3 regions of the Staphylococcus massiliensis genome follow, and region 3 is predicted to be linked to each of the others. Evidence: riboswitches for the same ligand, from Rfam matches in the RefSeq annotation. Region 3 holds a riboswitch; each other region holds the start of a gene.
The links. A riboswitch is a leader RNA that binds a small molecule or an ion and turns the genes downstream of it on or off. The one in region 3 is predicted to bind S-adenosylmethionine.
Positions count from the first base shown of each region.

Region 1 (7,489 bases), 770 kb from region 3:
AATTCGAACGTTGTTCCTAAAGAAGCAGAAGAAGGTATCTTCGTATTTCCTACAGAAGTTGAACCTGGAACGAATGCTTTAGATGCATTATATTTAAATGACCAAGTGATGGAGTTTGATTTAACACCTAACCGTGCAGATGCTTTAAGTATGATCGGTACAGCTTACGAAACCGCAGCACTTTATCAAACAGAGATTCATAAGCCTGAAACTCAATCTAACGAATTAGATGAACAGGCTTCTGAAGAATTATCAGTAAGTATCGAAGCTCAAGACAAGGTTCCTTATTATAGTGCGCGTGTCGTTAAAAATGTAGAAGTGGCACCATCACCTATGTGGATGCAAGCGCGCTTAATGAAAGCTGGCATTCGTCCGATTAATAATGTCGTAGATATCTCGAATTACGTAATGCTTGAATACGGTCAACCTCTTCATATGTTCGATCAAGATCGAATCGGTTCGAAAGAAATTGTCGTACGTCAAGCTCGTGATAATGAAACGATGACAACTTTAGATGATAAAGAAAGAACGTTATTGACTTCTGATTTAGTAATTACTAATGGACAAGAACCTATCGCATTAGCAGGCGTAATGGGTGGAGACTTTTCAGAGGTGACAAACCAAACTACAAATGTCGTAATTGAAGGTGCTATCTTCGACGCTGTATCAATCCGTCATACGTCACGTCGTTTAAACCTACGCAGTGAATCTTCGAGTCGTTTTGAAAAGGGCTTAGCTTTAGAGTTTGTTGATGAAGCGGTAGACCGTGCTTGTTATTTATTAGAAACGTATGCAAGCGGTAAGGTCCTTAAAGCGCGTGTGTCAGATGGTTCATTAGGTGCGTTAACGAAGACGATTGAAATTACGCCTAAGAAGGTTAACGATACAATTGGCTTAAATTTAAATGATCAAGATATCATCGATGTGTTTCTACAGTTAGGATTTAAAGCTGAGAAATCTGAAGGGGACGCTGTTAAGATTCATGTCCCTTCAAGACGTCGTGATATTACCATCCATGCTGACTTAATTGAAGAAGTTGCACGTATTTACGGTTACGATGAAATCCCGTCAACGTTACCTGTCTTTGAAGATGTTACATCTGGTAGTTTAACTGACCGTCAAATGAAGACACGTCTTGTTAAGCAAACGATGGAGGGTGCTGGTTTAAATCAAGCGATGACATATGCACTCGTTGACGAAGCGCGTGCTAAAGATTTTAGTATGTCTGATAAAGATACAACACAGCTACTAATGCCAATGAGTGAAGCGCATTCTACGTTACGTCAAAGTTTATTACCTCATTTAATTGATGCTGCAAGTTATAACGTGGCACGTAAGAATCATGACGTCATGCTTTATGAAATTGGTCGCGTATTTTTCAGTAATGGAAAAGGCCAATTGCCGGACGAAGTCGAATATCTAAGTGGTATTATGACGGGTGAGTATGTGTCAAATCTATGGCAACAAAAGAAAGAAGAAGTTGATTTCTTCTTAGTAAAAGGTGTTGTAGAGCGTGTAGCTGAAAAGCTCGATCTAACATTCGATTATCAAAAAGCTCATATTGATGGCTTGCATCCAGGACGTACAGCTGAAATTTTATTAGACGGCGATGTAGTAGGATTTATCGGTGAGTTACACCCAAGTGTACAAAAAGATTACGACTTAAAACGTACGTATGTCTTTGAAATCAATTACGATAAACTTATGGAAACATCTGTAGGCTATATTAATTATGAACCTATTCCTAAATTCCCAGGCGTAACTCGTGACATTGCTTTAGTGGTTGATCGTGATGTAGAAGGTGCAGAACTAGTTAAAATTATTAAAGATAATGGCAAAGATATCCTTCAAGATGCGCTTGTCTTCGATGTTTATCAAGGTGAACATATGGAAGAAGGTAAGAAGTCTGTAGCGATACGATTATCTTACTTAAATAAAGAAGAAACACTTACTGAAGAACAAGTTACGCAAGTGCATAATGGTATTCTAGAAGCACTTGAAAATAATGGTGCTACATTACGTGGTTAATTAGAGCTATAAGAGTTTGGGTTCATGCCCGAGCTCTTTTTTTAATATTTATGTTTTTTTATTCGTGATCTGTAATATAAAATAAATATTGTTTACATTTATAAATGAATGGTGTATTATGTAAATATAAAACACCCATCCATTTTTGTTGAAACCATTAGGTGGAAAGTATAGAACATATTGAACTCCCGTTAAGCAAGTTCAACTATATGTTTACCAACAGCTTGCTAACTAATGTCTCTACACATTAGCTAGCTTATTTTTTAATCTTTCTTGCGTAATACCATATGACAATTTTTTGAAACAATAATGAAATACCAATAGTGATTTAAATACTTAAATCAAATATTTTACTCCTTTCCACCTTAGTTTTCGTAAAATGTATTGAGTGAACCAAGAGTCTGGGACATAAGTCGTGAAATAGAGCATTTAAGCTTTATTTCATACAATTCTCAAAACAGCTGACTCAGAGGGCGGGGCCCTGGCAAAGAAATTTGCGTAGCAAATTAACAAGCTATGCAAGCCGGGGCTCTTCCTCATGAACAAAGAAGCCTGAGCTTCTTTGTAAGTCCAACTATCGTATTGAAAATACGAGTTGGGCTTTAGGAGACTACAGGCTCCGGCCATGCCCCAGGAAAGCATGCTGTTTAAGGGAATTGTAGTATTATGTCTCAGCCTCTTTTATTCAAGTAAAATACGTTGTAATTTTCAATTAATAATATAAAATAAAAATCATTTACTTTTATTACTAAGCAGTGTATAATAAAAATATAAAAAAAACCTAGCTATTTTAAAGGATTTACTAGGTGGAAAAATATAGAACATATCGAACTCGCGTTAAACAAGTTCAACTATATGTTTACCAACAGCTTGCTAGCTAATGTCCTCACACATTAGCTAGCTTATTTTTTAATCTTTCTTGCGTAGTACCATATGACAATTACTTGAAACAATAATGAAATACTAAAAGTTATTTCAATACTTAATTCAATTAAAATTCTCATCGTACCACCTCCAATACCAACACATAAATAGCTGGAGGTAAACGCATAACTGTTGCTACATTTTTATTGATTAAATTATATTATAAATAAAAAATAAAAGATGGTGTTATTTTAATACGCATTAAAAATAAATACTATATTCTAGGGCTTTTTAAAAAAAGGGATTTAAAAATGCCTGAAATCGCGAAATACAAGGGCATGACAAAAAATATTCTGAAATTTCAAAAAATCTATTGACAATCTTGAGTAATATAGTAAGATTAGTTGTACCGATAATTAAATATTCTGAATCTTATCCAGAGAGGTGGAGGGAAAGGCCCTTTGAAACCTCGGCAACAGGCTCAATCGTTTTTGAAAACTGTGCCAATTCCTGCAACGTGAAGTTGTAAAGATGAGACAAGTAGTATTCGAACCTATGGACTTGTCTTATCCATAGGTTTTTTATTTTAGTTTTAAGGAGGCATTACATTGATAGAGTTCAAAGGGGTAAATAAATCCTTTTATAAAAATACGCTAGAAATACAGGCGTTAAAGGATATTGACTTAAAGGTAGCCCAAAAAGATATTTATGGCGTTATTGGATATAGTGGTGCTGGTAAAAGTACGTTAATACGCCTAGTTAACCAACTTGAAAAGCCAACATCTGGTGATGTAATTGTGGATGGCCAGAGAATGAATCAACTCAAACCCAAGCAACTTCGTTTAGTAAAGAAAGATATCGGTATGATTTTTCAACACTTTAATCTTTTAAACTCAAAATCAGTCTTTTACAACGTGGCAATACCACTCATTCTTCAAAAGAGATCAAAATCGTACATCAATCAAAAGGTTTCTGAAATGTTAGCCTTTGTTGGTCTTGAAGATAAAGGTAAACAATTTCCGAATGAATTATCTGGTGGTCAAAAGCAGCGTGTAGCAATAGCACGTGCACTCGTAACAGATCCAAAAATTCTTCTTTGTGACGAAGCGACAAGTGCGTTAGATCCTTCAACAACAGAATCAATTTTAAATTTGTTGAGGAAGGTTAACCAATCTTTAGATGTCACAATTCTTTTAATCACACATGAAATGAGTGTGATTCAACAAATTTGTAATAAGGTCGCAGTAATGGAAAGAGGGCGCGTAATAGAACATGGAGATGTATTAAAGGTACTAGGCCATCCTCAAACAGAAACTGCTAAAAGCTTTATTTCAACGATTATAAAAACGGACTTGCCTGAGTCATTAAAAGCTCATCTTCCTTCTACTCAAAATGTTGTAGATATCAAATTATACCTTGAAGGTAAGCAAATTGGTGATCAGATATTACAGCATCTTATTAGGAACTTAAATTTAGATGTTAATTTAATTTACGCATCGATGACAGAAATCCAAGGTACTTCAGTAGGCTATTTAACACTACGATTTAACGAACCTACTGATCAAATAAACAAGGCTTATGATTACTTTAATATACATAATATTGAATATGAAGAGGTGATATAACATGCTTGGTTCTTCTATCGATGTTTCACAATTATTTGAAGCGTTATATCAAACGCTATTAATGGTTTCTATTTCATTAGTATTGGGTGCGCTAATTGGTGTTCCTCTTGGTATCTTACTTGTTATCACGAAAAAGGGTGGTATTTGGGAGCAAACATTTATTTATCATTTACTTAACCCAATTATTAATGTACTACGTTCATTACCTTTCATTATTTTACTTATTGCGATAGTGCCTTTTACGAAGCTTATTGTGGGGACGTCAATTGGTACTGAAGCTGCCATTGTACCTTTAACGGTTTATGTGGCACCTTACATCGCACGTTTGGTAGAGAACTCTTTACTTGAAGTGAATAGTGGCGTTATTGAGGCATCACAAGCAATGGGTGCTTCACCTTTTCAAATCATAAGATATTTCTTACTACCAGAGGCACTTGGTTCACTTATTTTAGCACTGACAACTTCAATTATTGGACTTATCGGTGCGACTGCAATGGCCGGTGCTGTTGGAGGCGGAGGTATTGGTGACCTAGCTTTAGCATACGGTTACCAAAGATTTGACACGATGGTTATTATTATCACCGTTGTCATTCTGGTTGTAATGGTTCAACTTATTCAATCATTAGGTAATTTACTCGCTAGAAAAGTAAGGAAAAATTAATAACAAAGGGGAAATTTAAATTGAAAAAATTACTAGCATTAAGTTTAGTCATCATCTTATTTATAGCTGCTTGTGGCAATAAAGGTGATAGTAAGAAAGTTACAGTAGGTGTTGCATCGAACGATACTAAAGCTTGGGAGAAAGTTAAAGAACTTGCTAAAGAAGAAGATATTGACTTAGAGATTAAACAATTCTCTGATTATAATGTTCCGAATAAGGCTTTATCAGATGGGGATATCGACATGAACGCTTTCCAACACTTTGCGTTTTTAAATCAGTTCCAAGAAGCGAATAAAGGTACAGATATCACACCAATTAGAACGACTGTACTTGCGCCATTAGGTATCTATTCTAAAAAGCACAAAGACGTTAAAGATAATAAAGATGGTGCTCAAGTCATCATTCCGAACGATGTTTCTAACCAAGCACGTGCATTAAAACTTTTAGAAAAAGCTGGTCTGATCAAATTAGATAAAGACTTTGGCTTAACAGGTTCACCTAAACAGATTAAAGAAAACCCTAAAAATCTAAAAATTAAAGCAGTTGATGCTCAACAAACTGCTAGAGCTCTAGATGAAGTAGATATTTCTATAATTAACAATGGTGTTGCTACTAAAGCAGGTCTAGATGCTAAGAAAGACCCAATTTACTTAGAAAGTTCAAAAGGTGAAGCAACTAAGCCTTATATTAACTTTATAGCTGTAAACACTAAAGACAAAGATAACAAAACATACAAACGTATTGCTGAATTATACCATTCAAAAGAAGCTAAAGAAGCGTTAAAAGAAGATACAAAAGATGGCGAAATCATCGTCGACCTTAAACAAGATGAAATTGATAAAATTCAAAAGAGCTTAAAATAATTATATTGCAGATATAAAAACGAGCCTAAGTACTCAATTGAATACTTAGGCTCGTTTATTTTTATATTATTCTTCTACTTACTTCGTTTATAAATTCGATACATGATAAATAACGTTATAGCGAGTATGAACGTTAACAAGAATAGAATCGAAACGATAATTAATAACAGATTGTCCATGATTTTGTCTTTAAGGGTATCAACTTTCTCTACACCAACTGATGGTGCTTTAGTTCCCTTAATAAATGAACGATCGTAATCGAGTTCAATACGTCCTTCATTAATCTTATAAGAGTAATTTTTCATATTTTTAGGTACGACATCATATAAATCTGTTTTAACATCATACACCTTATCATTAATTTCATGTCTACCTTTGGATAAGACTTTCTTATATTCGTATTTCTCTCTCATTTGTTTAACATAACGATTTGCGATGGTGTGACGCATTTTCTCAGCATCATCACTAGGGTATGGTTTCACATTGAGCACGACAACATTTAACCTTAAGTTATCTTTATGATTTGTGAGAGCTAAATTATACCCATTATCGCTAGTTCCAGTTTTTAAACCATCTGAACCTTTAAATCCTCGACTTTCTCCAGGTAAAGATAAATTTGTCGTTCGCATTTTACGTCCTTTTTGAACATCCGCATTCAATTTAGAGTAATTCAATACTTGTTTATGGTCTTTCAACAAGTGATGCATTAATAAACTTAAATCTTCAGCAGTCGTAGAGGTCTTAAGTTCTTTCCTATAGTCTATAGGTTCAAACGGTTTTAGTAAGTCGTTTGATGCACCAGTTGGATTTACAAAATGTGTGTGCGTCATACCTAAGGCTTTCGCTTTGTCATTCATTCGATGCGTAAATTTAGAAGGGCTACCAGCGATTTTGCGACCTAAAACCATGGTTGCTGCATTACTTGAAACAATAGCCGTTTGCTTTAATAGTTGGTCAATCGTATACGTTTCGCCCGCATTTAATTTAAAGGATGCTAAACTTGGCATCTTTGAAAGCTTCTCTTCTTTAGGTGTAATTTTAACCGTATCATCTAAACTTAAATTGCCATTCTCAACTTGTTCAAGTGTTAGATACATGGTCATCATTTTAGTTAAAGAAGCTGGATCGACCTGGCTCTTATAGTGATATTGGTATAAAATTTGTCCGCTTTCCGTTGTGACTGCAAGCGCATTAGGTGTGTATTGTTTACTAATACGATGATCTTGGTTGATAGGTTCTAAAGGTGACGTCTTGCTATAAATATGAGTGGGAAACACCAAATTTAAAATAAGCAATAAACCTAAAATGATATGTAACTTTCTCATCACAGGAATCCTTTCACTTTATTATAAATTTTTTAGGTTATCGATTTCTCATAAGTTACTTTGTATGTGCGTATAGCTTCTATTTTAACAAATAAAAGTTGTATTAGGTTTAAATTGCTTTAA
Region 1 is NZ_CP171119.1:2,095,029-2,102,517, reverse strand. Features, by position in the region: gene pheT (phenylalanine--tRNA ligase subunit beta) at 1-2,028, shown strand, start outside; SAM riboswitch class I at 3,322-3,430, shown strand; gene ACF3N8_RS10105 (methionine ABC transporter ATP-binding protein) at 3,501-4,517, shown strand; gene ACF3N8_RS10100 (methionine ABC transporter permease) at 4,519-5,178, shown strand; gene gmpC (dipeptide ABC transporter glycylmethionine-binding lipoprotein) at 5,199-6,041, shown strand; gene ACF3N8_RS10090 (DUF1958 domain-containing protein) at 6,116-7,366, opposite strand.
Region 1: another riboswitch for S-adenosylmethionine. It lies ahead of ACF3N8_RS10105 (methionine ABC transporter ATP-binding protein); the one in region 3 lies ahead of ACF3N8_RS02220 (alpha/beta fold hydrolase family protein).

Region 2 (7,489 bases), 880 kb from region 3:
TGAACAACTTCACTCGCAAAAGCCTTATAGTCCGTAACACCAGCTTTAGCCATTAAACTAGGGTTAGTCGTAAAGCCATCTACCTCTTTGTTTTGGTAAGCTTGTTTCATTTGCTCGATGTCTGCACCATCCGCAAATACTTCAACATTTAAATTAGACATACTTATTCCTCCTATCCTATATGAATCGTGTTACTGTTTAAAGTTGATTTACACTAGGTATGTATATAAATAAGTTATACCATTTTTCGTATATGATAGCTATTTTAAGGGGCTATCTAGAAATTTATTCATGAATATTAGATAAAAAGAAATTATTTGTGCTATGATGTATGTTGAGAATTATAGGAGGATATTATGAATACATCTAAAAAATACTTTTTTCTATCCTTAATATTAATTTTAATTAGTTGTTACTTTAATACGTTAAATCCACTATTAGATTTTCACTTTAAATCAATCATTTTACTTATATTAATATGTAGTATCGTGAATACGATTATCATACTACTTGCCATACATTTTAACGATAAATCGATTAAATCACTACATTCTCATAGTGGATGGGTACGCGGTGCGTCACGTATATTACCTTTCATAATCATGATTGTAATTGCCTTACATATTTTAGCAGCTTTATACACATTCGGTATATTTAATTAATTACGTATTCAATCAAACGAAATTAGCACGACTTTAGTGTTATTAAGATGATTTATGGATTCAATTTAATTTAGTTCGATTAAGGCAAATTGCCAGAGTGAGATTAAGAAATCTTTGAACCACATCGGGTTTCTGCCTCACTCTTTTTTTAATGAGGTGACAATATGCAATATGTATATATTTTTATAGGAGGCGCGATTGGTGCCTTGCTTCGCTACCTTCTTTCATTTCTCCACGAGCCTACAGACCTTCCAGTTGGTACCTTTATCGCAAATATAATCGGTGCTTTCTTAATGGGATACCTGTCCCATGCTGCGATACAACTATTTCAAGATCATCCTAATGTAAAGAAAGGCGTTACGACAGGGTTTGTCGGCGCACTAACAACCTTTTCAACCTTTCAATTTGAAATCGTTCAAATGCTTAATCATCATCAAATTTGGCTCGCACTTTCATACGCAATTTTAAGCTTTTTAGCGGGACTTACATTTTGCATGAAGGGTTTTGCGTTAGGAGGTAAGGTTAAACATGATTAAAATCTTACTCGTGCTACTAGGTGGTGGCGTCGGAGCTGTTTTAAGAGGATTGATTACGAATCTTTTTAAAAAGTCCTTCCCTAAAGTAACCTTTCCTTTAGCAACAACTGTTGTTAATTTAGTGGGATGTTTTTTAATTGGATATATATCGCAGTTCGATTTAAATGATTCATTAAAAACTTTAATTGTCACAGGCATGTTAGGTGGTTTAACAACATTTTCTACAATGATGTACGAATTGATTCAAATGTTAAATGACGATAATAAACCTTCACCTTACTTTTATATCTATGCTTTGGTGCAATTTGTCCTAGGATTATTATGTTGTCTATTGGGATACTACGTGTAAATAGGGTTTAAAAAAAGCACTATAGCGTACCTATTCGGTATCGCTATAGTGCTTTCAATTTAATTGAAGCTTTCAATTTTATCCATAATTTCTTGCAGTTCTTCAACATTGTATTGAATACGTCCGTGGAAGACGAACTTATTAAAGTATTCATTAAGTTGTTCAGGTCCAACTAACGCGCGAGTATGAGACGTCTCTTGGAAATTAGAGATTGTTACTGCGCCATCATATTTAGGGTTAAAGTATAAAAGCGTTGTTGGTAGGTATTTTAAATCTAATTCACGTTTTAACGTTTCAGCTAAACGTTCAACTTTCGTAATATGTGTTGTGTAATCAACTACAGATAAAGAATGTTTATCATCATTTTGATCTAAAACAATCGTATGTGGTGCAGTTATTTCTAAATCAAGCGTGTTGAAAACTTGTTCCATAACTGGAAGCTTTCCAAATTGAGACTGATTAACACCGTAATACACATGTCCTTTTAAAAGTTGAGAATCGATTAAATAAAGACCCGTACGTGTAAGTACTAAGTGACTGATTCTAGAAACATCTTCAAAGTTTTGCTTTGGTAAAAAGATGTTTGCCATAATATGCATATCTTCAGGACGGATACGCTTTTCATTTACTAAGCGTTCACGAATACCTAAAAGACGCATGTCAGTGATATACTCACTTTTATTTTTAGAGAATAATTTTAAAGCATCAATTTCTCTATCTTTTGAATTTACCGTAGCTTCGTAATCTTCTTTTTGTTTCGTAATCGTTTTCTTATTTTCTATTCTTTCTTTCTCTAGAGCTTCTTCATGATTCTGATGTAATTCTGAATGTTTAGAGTTATATTGATCCTCTAATTTTTGTTTTGCTTTCTTTTTGCTGCTAAGCGCAACGAGAAATAGGATAAAGAATATAATTGCAAGTAGTGTTGCTACAATTAAACTAATGCTTATTGCATCTAAAGCCATATGATAAAACGCTCCCTTTCTTCTACAATCAGACAAACAGAAATATTCAATTTACAAAGTAAACTATGTATGATGTTTCTATTTTTAACGGCTCAATCTGATTTAAAATAAGCTATACCCTATTATAATAGAATATAGCTTATCATTCGATAGTTTCGTATGATTTTTTGTTAAAACTATTTAACTTTTTCTATAAAAGCATTTAATGCATCAACTTTATCAATTTCTTCCCATGGTAATTGGATGTCAGTACGTCCAAAATGACCATATGCTGCAGTCTGCTTATAGATTGGTTGACGTAAATTTAACATTTCAATGATACCTGCTGGTCGTAAATCAAAGATATCTCGAACCGCTTCAACAAGTAACGGCTCAGGAACTTTGTTAGTGTTGAATGTATCAATTGAAATAGATACAGGCTCGGCCTTACCAATTGCATAAGCGAGTTGAACTTCACACTTATCACTTAAACCTGCTGCAACGATATTCTTAGCTACATAACGTGCTGCATATGAAGCAGAACGGTCAACTTTAGTTGGATCTTTACCACTGAAAGCACCGCCGCCGTGTCGCGCATAACCACCATAAGTGTCTACAATAATCTTTCTACCTGTTAAACCTGCATCACCTTGTGGCCCACCAATTACGAAACGGCCAGTAGGATTAATGTAGAATTTCGTTTCTGCATCAATTAAGTTTTCAGCAACGACAGGATAAATAACATGTTCTTTTATATCATTTTCAATTTTACTTAACTCAATATCTTCATGGTGTTGAGATGACACAACAATCGTATCTACACGAACTGGTTTATGATTTTCATCATATTCAACAGTAACTTGTACTTTACCATCTGGACGTAAGTAAGCTAAAGTACCATCCTTACGTACATCGCTTAAACGTTTAGATAATTGGTGTGATAAATAGATAGGTAAAGGCATGTATGTTTCAGTTTCATTCGTCGCGAAACCGAACATTAAACCTTGGTCACCAGCACCAGTTGCTTCAATTTCTTGTTCTTTATCGTCATCACGGTATTCTAATGCGCGATCAACACCTTGAGCAATATCAGGTGATTGCTCATCAATTGCAGTTAATACAGACATTGTTTTGTAGTCATATCCATACTTAGCACGTGTATAACCAATGCCTTTAACTGTTTCGCGTACAACTTTAGGGATATCGACGTACGTTGATGTAGAAATTTCTCCTGCGATTAGCGCCATTCCTGTTGTTACTGTCGTTTCACAGGCAACACGCGCATTCTTATCGCCTTTTAAAATTTCATCTAAAACTGCATCGGAAATTTGGTCAGCAATTTTATCAGGATGTCCTTCAGTAACAGATTCTGACGTGAATAATCTTCTGTTAGTAGTCATTTTATACTCCTTTAAAATTTATATTACGAAAATTCTCTTTGATTTTATAGAGCTAAATAAAAAAACCTTCTTCACTATTAAGATAGAGAGAAGGCTTAATCCGTCCATTCGCTCTTATCGTTCAGACTATTGTCTGCAAACGGTTTGGCACCTTTCTTTTATATAGGATAAAAGAGGTTGCTGGGCTTCGTTGGGTCCATGTCCCTCCACCACTCAGGATAAGAGAATCCGTTAGCTACATACTACCTAAGTTTATTAAGCTTGTCAATTTTATGAAAATCTTTAAAATCTCTAGTAATAGCATGGAATAATAATACAAATGTGTTATACTAATTTCATGTAAATGCTTACATTACCGTAATAACTATTGGAGGGATTCTATATGACAATTGACATGGGGACGAATAACACGAAGATTGATGACATTATAGCAAAAGACACGTCTCATTTTCAATTAAGCACAACGGAATTATATAACAAAATTTTAGAAAGAGATGAAGGTGAATTAACAGAACTTGGTGCTATCAACATGAAAACTGGTAAATATACTGGTCGTTCACCTAAAGACAAATTCATTGTAGATGATCCTGAAATCGCTGACGAAGTAGATTGGGGAGATATTAACCAACCTATCTCTGAAGAAGTTTTCTTAAATCTTTATGATAAAGTCGTTAATTACCTAGATGAAAAAGATGAATTATTTGTTTTCAATGGTTATGCAGGTAGTGACAAAGACTCTGAGCTAAAATTAACTGTTGTTAATGAACTTGCTTGGCATAATTTATTTGCAAAAACAATGTTCATTCGCCCAGAAAGCGTAGAGGAAGCAGAATCTATTAATCCTGAATTTACAATTATTTCTGCCCCTACTTTTAAAGCAGACCCTGAAGTAGACGGCACGAAATCAGAAACTTTCATTATTACATCATTCAAACATAAAACAATCTTGATCGGCGGTACTGAGTACGCTGGTGAAATGAAAAAAGGTATCTTCTCAGTAATGAATTACTTATTACCACAAAACGATATCATGAGTATGCACTGTTCAGCTAACGTTGGAGATAAAGGCGATGTTGCTTTATTCTTCGGTTTATCAGGTACTGGTAAAACAACACTTTCAGCTGATCCAGATCGTAAATTAATCGGTGACGATGAGCACGGTTGGAACGAAAACGGTGTATTCAATATCGAAGGTGGTTGCTACGCTAAAGCAATTAATCTTTCAAAAGATAAAGAGCCACAAATTTATAGTGCTTTAAAATATGGTACAGTTTTAGAAAACGTTGTAGTTGATGAACATGGTGACGTTGACTTTGATGATAATAAGTACACTGAAAATACACGTGCTGCTTACCCTATCCACCATATTGATAATATTGTGGTACCATCAAAAGCTGCACACCCTAACACAATCATCTTCTTAACTGCAGATGCATTCGGTGTGTTACCACCTATCTCTAAATTAACTAAGAGCCAAGCTATGTATCACTTCTTAAGTGGTTTCACTTCTAAATTAGCTGGTACTGAACGTGGTATTACTGAACCAGAACCATCATTCTCTACTTGTTTCGGCGCTCCATTCTTACCATTAAACGCGAAAGTTTACGCTGACTTATTAGGTAAATTAATCGACGAACACGAAGTTGATGTTTACTTAGTAAACACTGGTTGGACTGGTGGTAAGTATGGCGATGGTAAACGTATCGACTTAAAATATACACGTCAAATGGTTAACCAAGCTATTAGCGGTGAACTTAAAGACGCTGAATATGAACAAGACGACATCTTTGGTTTAAATATTCCAAAAGAAATCGAAGACGTTCCATCTAAAATCTTAATGCCTAAGAACGCTTGGTCAGATGCAGAAGCTTATGATGAGCAAGCTAAAGACTTAGTAAACCGTTTCAAAGAAAACTTCAAGAAATTCGGTGAAGAAACTGCTGATCTTGAAAAAGACGGTGGCTTTAAATAATTCAATCATAATTAAACCGAGGCGCGTTATGCGTCTCGGTTTTTTTAAATTTCTGATTCTGTTTGTGCCATCCAATCTTGTATGTAATTGAGTACATCTTTTAAAGCGCTTGGACGAGGCACATGTCCTTCTTCCAATTGATATAACGTATCATAAGTAGCGCCTACTTGTTTTAAGTGCTTTTCCAAATGATAGGCTTGATGAATCCCCACTTGTTCATCCGCACCACCATGTACGATTAATATCGGAGGGCTCATCTGTGTTATTGCGTTCAGAGCTTCACGCTCATCATAAACTGAGCTTTGCTTCTTAGGGTGACCAATCATGCGTCTCATCATACCTCGCAAATCAACGCGCTCTTCGTACATTAAACGTAGGTCCGACACGCCTCCCCATATGATATAGCTTGTTGCACCGACTTCTTGAAATGTTAATAAGCCTTGAATACCACCTCTTGAGAATCCGATTAAATGTAGTGGCGTTTCGGGATACATCTCCTTTAAAATATGTGCCGCTTCTATAACGTCATTTAAGTCCGCGCCAGCAAAGGCGTCATGCCCTTCGCTACCATTATTACCTCTATAGTAAGGCGCAAATACAACCGTTGAAGCATTCATAAATTGCATCATGCGCGCAGGTCGAACTCTACCAACCTGACCTTTACCACCCCGCAAATACATTACGATACGACGCGCTTCCTTTAAAGGCTTGAATAATAAACCTTTGACGTGAAACCCATCGACCTCATATGTAACTTCGTATGCTTCATGCGTAGATAATGCGATTGGCATTTTCTTATATTTTGTAAAAGCCAAGCTCAATCACTCTTTCTAAACATTTTAGAATCGCTTTATCTTCTATTAAGAAACTGCGTTCTTCATGGGGTACGTCGTCAGGTGACTTAAATAAAATTGGACCGGACGTTTCTAAATAATCCGCTTTGTCTACGATCTCAGATACCAGCACTACATAGACATCTTTTTTAAAGGGCTTTTCAGCGAGGACCTCATACTGTGCGATAAAATAATGTGCCTCAATAGTCGCACCGGTTTCCTCAAACAGTTCCCGCTTCAAAGCTTCAATGCTTGATTCACCCGCCTCACGTTTACCGCCTGGAAATTCAATGCCGCGTTCAAGATGTTTCGTAAACAAAAGTTGATTCTGATAAATTGGAAATGCTAAGACGTGATCACCGTCTGAAGGCTCGGAATCGGACTTAAATGTCACATGAACTGGCGTATTGTCTTTGTCTTTAAAAATCACATCAGCACCTCCTAAAATAATTTTATGGTATGATTGGTTTGATTATAATTCATGGAGGCATAATATGAAACGTGTATTCTTATTTCTAGTTTATATCTATCAACACTATATTTCACCATTAACGCCGCCTACATGTCGTTTCTATCCCACATGTTCAGAGTACACGCGCCAAGCAATCGTAGAACATGGTGCGATTAAAGGCACTTGGTTAGGTATTAAACGAATTGGTAAATGTCACCCATTTCATAAGGGTGGCTTTGACCCAGTACCTCCGAATAAAAAGAAACATCACCATTAGACTTCATCGTTTAATGTGCGTGCATCGACCTTTGGTGGCTGAAATTGGATGTTACCGTTAGAAAG
Region 2 is NZ_CP171119.1:1,342,356-1,349,844, reverse strand. Features, by position in the region: gene ACF3N8_RS06625 (transaldolase) at 1-161, opposite strand, end outside; gene ACF3N8_RS06620 (hypothetical protein) at 357-662, shown strand; gene crcB (fluoride efflux transporter CrcB) at 827-1,198, shown strand; gene ACF3N8_RS06610 (CrcB family protein) at 1,191-1,547, shown strand; gene ACF3N8_RS06605 (NERD domain-containing protein) at 1,607-2,512, opposite strand; gene metK (methionine adenosyltransferase) at 2,689-3,891, opposite strand; SAM riboswitch class I at 4,003-4,116, opposite strand; gene pckA (phosphoenolpyruvate carboxykinase (ATP)) at 4,274-5,863, shown strand; gene ACF3N8_RS06590 (S9 family peptidase) at 5,908-6,678, opposite strand; gene ytkD (RNA deprotection pyrophosphohydrolase) at 6,659-7,126, opposite strand; gene yidD (membrane protein insertion efficiency factor YidD) at 7,191-7,424, shown strand; gene menC (o-succinylbenzoate synthase) at 7,421-7,489, opposite strand, start outside.
Region 2: another riboswitch for S-adenosylmethionine. It lies ahead of metK (methionine adenosyltransferase); the one in region 3 lies ahead of ACF3N8_RS02220 (alpha/beta fold hydrolase family protein).

Region 3 (7,489 bases):
TTTTTAGAAGATGTTAGATATTAAAGTTTTTAGAAATGAACCTGATTACGTTAAAGAAAAAGTTAGATTAAGAGGTATGGAGCCTAGTGTTGTTGATGAAGTTCTAGAGCTTGATGCAAAAAGCCGTGAATACATTAACGAAACTGAACAACTTAAAGCTGAGCGTAACAAAGCAAGTGAAGAAATCGCTCAGAAAAAACGTAATAAAGAAGACGCGGATGATGCGATTAAAGCTATGCGTGAAGTTGGCGACAAAATCAAAGACTTAGACGCTAAATTAAAAGAAGTTAAAACTGAAATTGAAGATAAATTAGCACGTATACCAAACTTCATTCATGACGATGTACCTGAAGGTGATTCAGATGAAGACAACGTTGAAGTTAAAAAATGGGGTACGCCACGTGAATTCGACTTCGATTACAAAGCTCATTGGGACTTAGTAGAAGATCTTAAGATGGCTAACTTTGAACGTGCTGCAAAAGTTTCTGGTGCACGTTTCGTATACTTAACAAACGATGGTGCGTTACTTGAACGTGCTTTAATGAACTACATGCTTACTAAACATACAACTCAAAACGGTTACACTGAAATGATGGTACCACAATTAGTTAACGCTGATTCAATGTATGGTACTGGTCAGTTACCTAAATTCGAAGAAGACTTATTCAAAGTTGAAAAAGAAGGTCTTTACACAATCCCAACTGCTGAAGTACCTTTAACAAACTATTACCGTGACGAAGTTATCCAACCAGGTGTCTTACCTGAGAAATTCACTGGAATGTCAGCTTGTTTCCGTAGTGAAGCGGGTTCTGCAGGCCGTGACACTAGAGGTCTTATCCGTTTACACCAATTCGACAAAGTTGAATTAGTACGTTTCGAGAAACCAGAAGATTCTTGGAATGCTTTAGAAGAAATGACTGAGAACGCTGAAAGCATCCTTGAAGAATTAGGCTTACCATATCGTCGTGTAATCTTATGTACAGGTGATATCGGCTTCGGCGCAAGCAAAACTTACGACTTAGAAGTTTGGTTACCAAGCTACAATGAATACAAAGAAATCAGTTCTTGCTCTAACGTAACTGACTTCCAAGCACGCCGTGCAAATATCCGTTTCAAACGCGATAAAGATGCTAAACCAGAATTTGCACACACATTAAATGGTAGTGGTCTAGCAGTAGGTCGTACGTTCGCAGCTATCGTTGAAAACTATCAAAACGAAGACGGTTCTATTACAATCCCTGAAGCGCTTGTTCCATTCATGGGTGGTAAAACTAAGATTGAACCAATCAATAAATAAATCTTAAACATTATAAATGGCTTTTAACAGGAGCATCTAGATCGGTTACGAATCGATCTAGTTGCTTTCTTTTTTTATCATTGCTAAGACATTAAAGATGAATTGTACTTAAGAAGAGGGGAGGTTGCTTTTAAGGTCGCCTCTTTTTTAAAAGCCCTTTAAATCAAGGGTTTTATTTAAATTAAGTAACCCCCCCTGGTGGGGTAGGGGAGTTTGAAGGGTGTCTAAAAATATCAGGGAAGTCTAAATTTTCGAGTAAAAATTCACAAGCAATAAAACGCCATAATATTAGCTTTCCGAGTATGACGTTTGTCTTACTTCAGACAAACGGAAGTGTAACTAAGGATGCTATAAAGTAATTTTTATCAGAATATTTTGACATATCACTTTAATAATAAAGCCATATAAGTTATGATTAACTTAATCAATTTCATATTGCTTATTAAGAGAAGTGGAGGGACTTGGCCCGATGAGACTTCAGCAACCGATCTCAAGACACGGTGCTACAACCAACGTTCATTCGATTGATAAGTCTACAAACACCTTACAATCGAGTAAGGTGTTTTTTTAATATGCAAGGAGGTTTTGGAATGAACTATACAGTAGATACGTTACATTTAGGTGAATTTACAACTGAATCAGGTGAAACAATAGAAAATCTTAAACTCAGATACGAGCACGTAGGCTACAAGGGTCAACCACTCGTCCTCATTTGCCATGCGCTTACAGGAAACCATCTAACTTATGGTACAGATGATGATCCAGGCTGGTGGCGAGAAATCATTGATGGGGGATATATGCCTGTACATGATTATCAATTTTTAACGTTCAATGTTATAGGTAGTCCATTTGGTTCAAGTTCAGCATTAACTGAGCGTGCTTTTCCAGAGAGATTAACGATACGAGATATCGTTCGCGCGATTGAAATCGGTATTTCACACTTAGGGTTTAAAACGATTGATATCTTAATCGGAGCGTCCTTAGGTGGTATGCAAGCGATAGAACTGCTATATAATAACCAGTTTAACGTTAAGAAAGCCGTAATTCTCGCTTCAACGTGTAAGACATCTTCATATAGCCGCGCATTCAATGAGATAGCGAGACAAAGTATACATTTAGCGGGTAAGGAAGGGCTAAGTTTAGCAAGACAAATTGGGTTCTTAACGTATCGATCTTCAAAGTCTTACGAAGAAAATTTTACGCCTGAAGAAGTGGTAAGTTACCAGAAGTATCAAGGAGACAAATTCAAGGAACGCTTCGATTTGAAGTGTTACCTGACACTGCTCGACGTCTTAGACAGTCATAATATTGATAGAGGCCGTGAAGATGTTGATGCAGTCTTCAAATCGCTCGAAACTAAAGTCCTCACAGTAGGATTTAAAGACGATTTATTGTATCCAAACGAAGACGTCTATCACGTAGGGAAACGATTTAAATATCATAGGCATTTCTATGTGCCTGACAACGTAGGTCATGATGGATTTTTATTGAACTTCAATATATGGGCACCCAACTTATATCATTTTTTAAAAGTAACGCGAAATAAGCGTAAATAAACCGAATTTGATGATTTGTAAATCAATATACTACAATTGTATAACAACGCTAAAGATTGTAGAATAGAGATTAAAGATTATAAAGTTTGGAAGTGGCATTATTGTTTTCGAAAATAGATGTTAAAGCAACGATGATTGCTACAAGTGTCATGATTGTCTTAGCTATAATATTAAGCTTCGTACCATGGCTTAGCGTATTGTTACTTTTATTTGCAACAATTCCAGGTATCGTATTATGGCACAAATCAATTCCATCATTTGGCATGAGTGCATTAATCACGGTGATAATTACAACGCTTACGAAAAGTGTCTTTGCATTAAGTATTGTAATTATCATCTTTATTTTAAGTGCCGTGATCGGTCAATTGTTAAAAGAACGCGCATCAAAGGAACGCATTTTTTACTTAGCTTCATTTATATCAAGTCTGATCACTTTAGTGGTTATCATGATTTTACAAAGTATAAAAATGATTCCACTCACATATCAAATGATTAAACCGTTAGAATCATTAATGAAAGAAGCGCAAAAAGTAAGTGATGTGTCTAAAGAGTCAATGGATATGTTAGAAAATAGTATTCATACCTTAAGTGCGTCTTTCCCATCATTTTTAGTACTTTTTATCATATTCATTGTATTTTTAAATCTACTCATCACTTTTCCAATGTTACGTGAATTTAAGATTGCAACACCATCATTCAAACCCTTGTATTCATGGGAAATGAACCGCTCATTCTTGTGGATATATTTTGTCGTATTATTGGGTATGATGTTTACAACGGAAATTAACACATGGACAAGCATTCTATTGAACTTACAAGTTATGTTACAATTAGTTATGTTTATTCAAGGATTAAGTTTAATACATTACTTCGCGCACAAGAAACGATTCCCTACAGCGGTATCCGTTATTTTCGTGATTTTAGGTGTTATCTTTTATCCGATTACGAGACTCATTGGAATGTTAGATTTAGGTATAAATTTAAAAGGCTTCATTAAAAAATGATTTGAGGTGACAAAATGAACCGTCAAACCACTAAAAAGTCACTGTTAATCCCTTATCTTTTAATGGTGATTACATCGATCGCTATCGTTGTTATATGGTTCATATTTAGGCCGTTATTGGCTTTATTTGTAACGATTGGTCTTATCGTAATGATTATCATTACAGCTTTCATGTTAAGACACGCTTACAAGAAGATGGACGAATACGTCAATCAACTAAGTGGTGAAATATGTGGAACGAGTGATAGAGCAGTAAAGACGTTGCCGATTGGTATCGTCATTCTCGATGAAAATGACCAAATCGAGTGGTTAAACCAATTTATGCATGATCGCATTGATCGTAACGTCATTTCGGATCCGATTAATGAGGTTTATCCTAATATTTTAAAGCAATTAGAAAAGACAGAAGAAATCGAAATTACAGACGAACCATATCACTACCGTGTTAGTCACGCAGAAGAGGAAGGCGTACTTTATTTCTTCGATATTACTGAAGAGGTACAGACTTCTCAATTATTTGAAGATCAGCGTCCAATCATTGCAACGCTTTTCCTAGATAACTATGATGAAATCACGCAGAATATGAACGACACACAACGTTCAGAAATCAACTCAATGGTTACAAGAGTGATTAACCGCTGGGCAACAGAGCATGACGTTTACTTTAAACGTTATAGCTCAGACCAGTTTGTCGCATACTTAAACCATCGTATCTTAAAGGAAATTGAAGATACGAACTTTGATATTTTAAGTCAACTTCGTGAAAAGAGTGTCGGTTACCGTGCACAACTTACATTAAGTATTGGTATCGGTGAAGGTTCAGATAACCTCATTGATTTAGGTGAATTATCACAATCAGGCTTAGACTTAGCGCTAGGTCGTGGTGGTGACCAAGTTGCCATCAAGAATATGAATGGTAACGTTCGTTTCTATGGCGGTAAGACTGACCCGATGGAGAAACGTACGCGAGTTCGTGCGCGTGTTATTTCTCACGCTTTAAAAGACATTTTAATGGAAGGTGACAAAGTGATTGTTATGGGTCACACGAGACCTGACCTTGATGCAATCGGTGCAGCTATCGGGGTATCACGATTTGCGATGATGAATAACCTTGATGCATATATCGTATTAAATGAAGAAGATATAGACCCAACATTACGCCGAGTAATGAATGAAATTGATGAGAAACCAGAACTTAAAGAACGCTTTATTACATCGGATGAAGCTTGGGATATCATGACATCTAAGACAACCCTCGTTGTTGTAGATACACACAAACCAGAAATGGTTCTTGATGAAAATATTTTAAATAAAGCAAACCGTCGTGTGGTTATTGACCATCACAGACGTGGTGATAGTTTCATATCAAACCCATTACTTGTTTATATGGAACCTTATGCAAGTTCGACTGCTGAGCTTGTTACAGAATTGCTTGAGTATCAACCTAAAGAACAACGTTTAACACGTTTAGAGTCGACAGTGATGTTTGCAGGTATTATTGTAGATACACGCAACTTTACACTACGTACTGGTTCTAGGACTTTTGATGCAGCAAGCTATTTAAGAGCACACGGTGCAGATACAATTCTGACGCAACATTTCTTAAAGGATGATATTGATACGTATATTAATCGTTCTGAATTAATTCGTACGGTAGAATTACAAGATCATGGCGTAGCAATCGCACATGGCTCTGACGAAAAGATTTATCATCCGGTAACAGTCGCTCAGGCGGCAGACGAATTATTAAGTCTTGATGGCGTTGAGGCATCCTATGTGGTAGCGAAACGTGAAGAGAACTTAATTGGTATATCAGCACGTTCGCTTGGTGAAATTAACGTGCAACTTACGATGGAAGCATTAGGTGGCGGCGGACATTTAACAAATGCTGCAACACAACTTAAAGATTCAAATATAGAAGATGCAATCGCACAACTTCAAGAAGCAATTACAGAACAGATGAATAGGAGTGACGAATCATGAAAGTAATTTTCACAGAAGATGTTAAAGGTAAAGGTAAGAAAGGCGAAGTTAAAGACGTACCAGTAGGTTATGCGAATAACTTCCTTTTAAAAAAGAACTTAGCAGTTGAAGCAACACCAGGTAACTTAAAACAATTAGAACAACAAAATAAACGTAAAGAAGAAGAAAAACAACAAGAATTAGAAGACGCTAAAAAGTTAAAAGAACGTTTAAGTGAATTAGAAGTTGAAGTTACGGCTAAATCAGGTGAAGGCGGTAAATTATTTGGTTCAGTGAGCACGAAACAAATCGCTGAAGCACTTAAAGACCAACATGATATCAAAGTAGATAAACGTAAGATGGATTTACCAAATGGTATCCACGCACTTGGTTATACGAACGTACCAATTAAACTTCACAAAGAAGTAGAAGGTACATTACGCGTTCACACAGTGGAAAAATAATACGTAAGGTAATGAGGTGCTCCGTATGGATGGTATGTATCAACAACAAAATCAAATGCCACATAACAATGAAGCAGAGCAGTCTGTACTTGGTGCAGTTCTCATTGATCCAGAACTGATTATAACAACTCAGGAAGTCTTACTTCCTGAGTCATTTTATCGTATGGCACATCAACACATCTTCCGTGCCATGATGAATTTAAATGAAGACGGCAAAGAGATCGACATCGTTACATTACTCGAACAACTCACGACTGAAGGTAAGCTCAGTGAGTCAGGTGGACCATCATATCTCGCTGAACTTGCGAATAACTTACCTACAACTCGTAACATCGATCATTATATCGACATCGTAATTAAGCATGCGATTAAGCGTAAGTTGATTTATGTTGCTGAGAGTATCGCAAATGATGGTTATAATGATGAGTTAGATTTAGAAGTCGTGTTAAATGACGCCGAAAAACGTATTCTTGATATTTCGTCTACACGTGAGAGTGACGGCTTTAAAGATATTCGTGACGTCTTAGGTGATGTGTACGATAATGCAGAATTGCTTGATCAGAATAGTGGTCAAACACCTGGTATCCCAACAGGGTACCGTGATTTAGATAATATGACAGCGGGCTTTAACCGCAATGATTTAATCATCTTAGCAGCAAGACCATCTGTCGGTAAGACTGCCTTCGCACTAAATATTGCGCAAAAGGTTGCGACACACGAAGATCAATTTACGGTAGGTATCTTTTCACTAGAGATGGGTGCTGACCAGCTCGCAACGCGTATGATTTGTAGTTCAGGTAACGTAGACTCAAACCGTTTACGTACCGGTACGATGACTGAAGAAGATTGGAATCGTTTCACGATTGCAGTCGGTAAGTTGTCACGTACGAAGATTTTCATCGATGATACGCCAGGTATTCGAATCACAGATATTAGATCAAAGTGTCGTCGTCTTAAACAAGAGCACGGCCTCGATATGATTGTGATCGACTACTTACAACTGATTCAAGGAAGCGGTTCTCGTATGTCAGATAACCGTCAACAAGAAGTGTCAGAGATTTCGCGTACATTGAAAGCTATCGCAAGAGAGATGGAGTGCCCTGTGATTGCACTCAGTCAGTTATCACGTGGTGTTGAACAGCGACAAGATAAACGACCTATGATGAGTGATATTCGTGAATCAGGGTCTATCGAGCAAGACGCGGAT
Region 3 is NZ_CP171119.1:463,230-470,718, reverse strand. Features, by position in the region: gene serS (serine--tRNA ligase) at 11-1,297, shown strand; SAM riboswitch class I at 1,734-1,831, shown strand; gene ACF3N8_RS02220 (alpha/beta fold hydrolase family protein) at 1,888-2,853, shown strand; gene ACF3N8_RS02215 (DUF2232 domain-containing protein) at 2,955-3,857, shown strand; gene ACF3N8_RS02210 (DHH family phosphoesterase) at 3,872-5,839, shown strand; gene rplI (50S ribosomal protein L9) at 5,836-6,282, shown strand; gene dnaB (replicative DNA helicase) at 6,308-7,489, shown strand, end outside.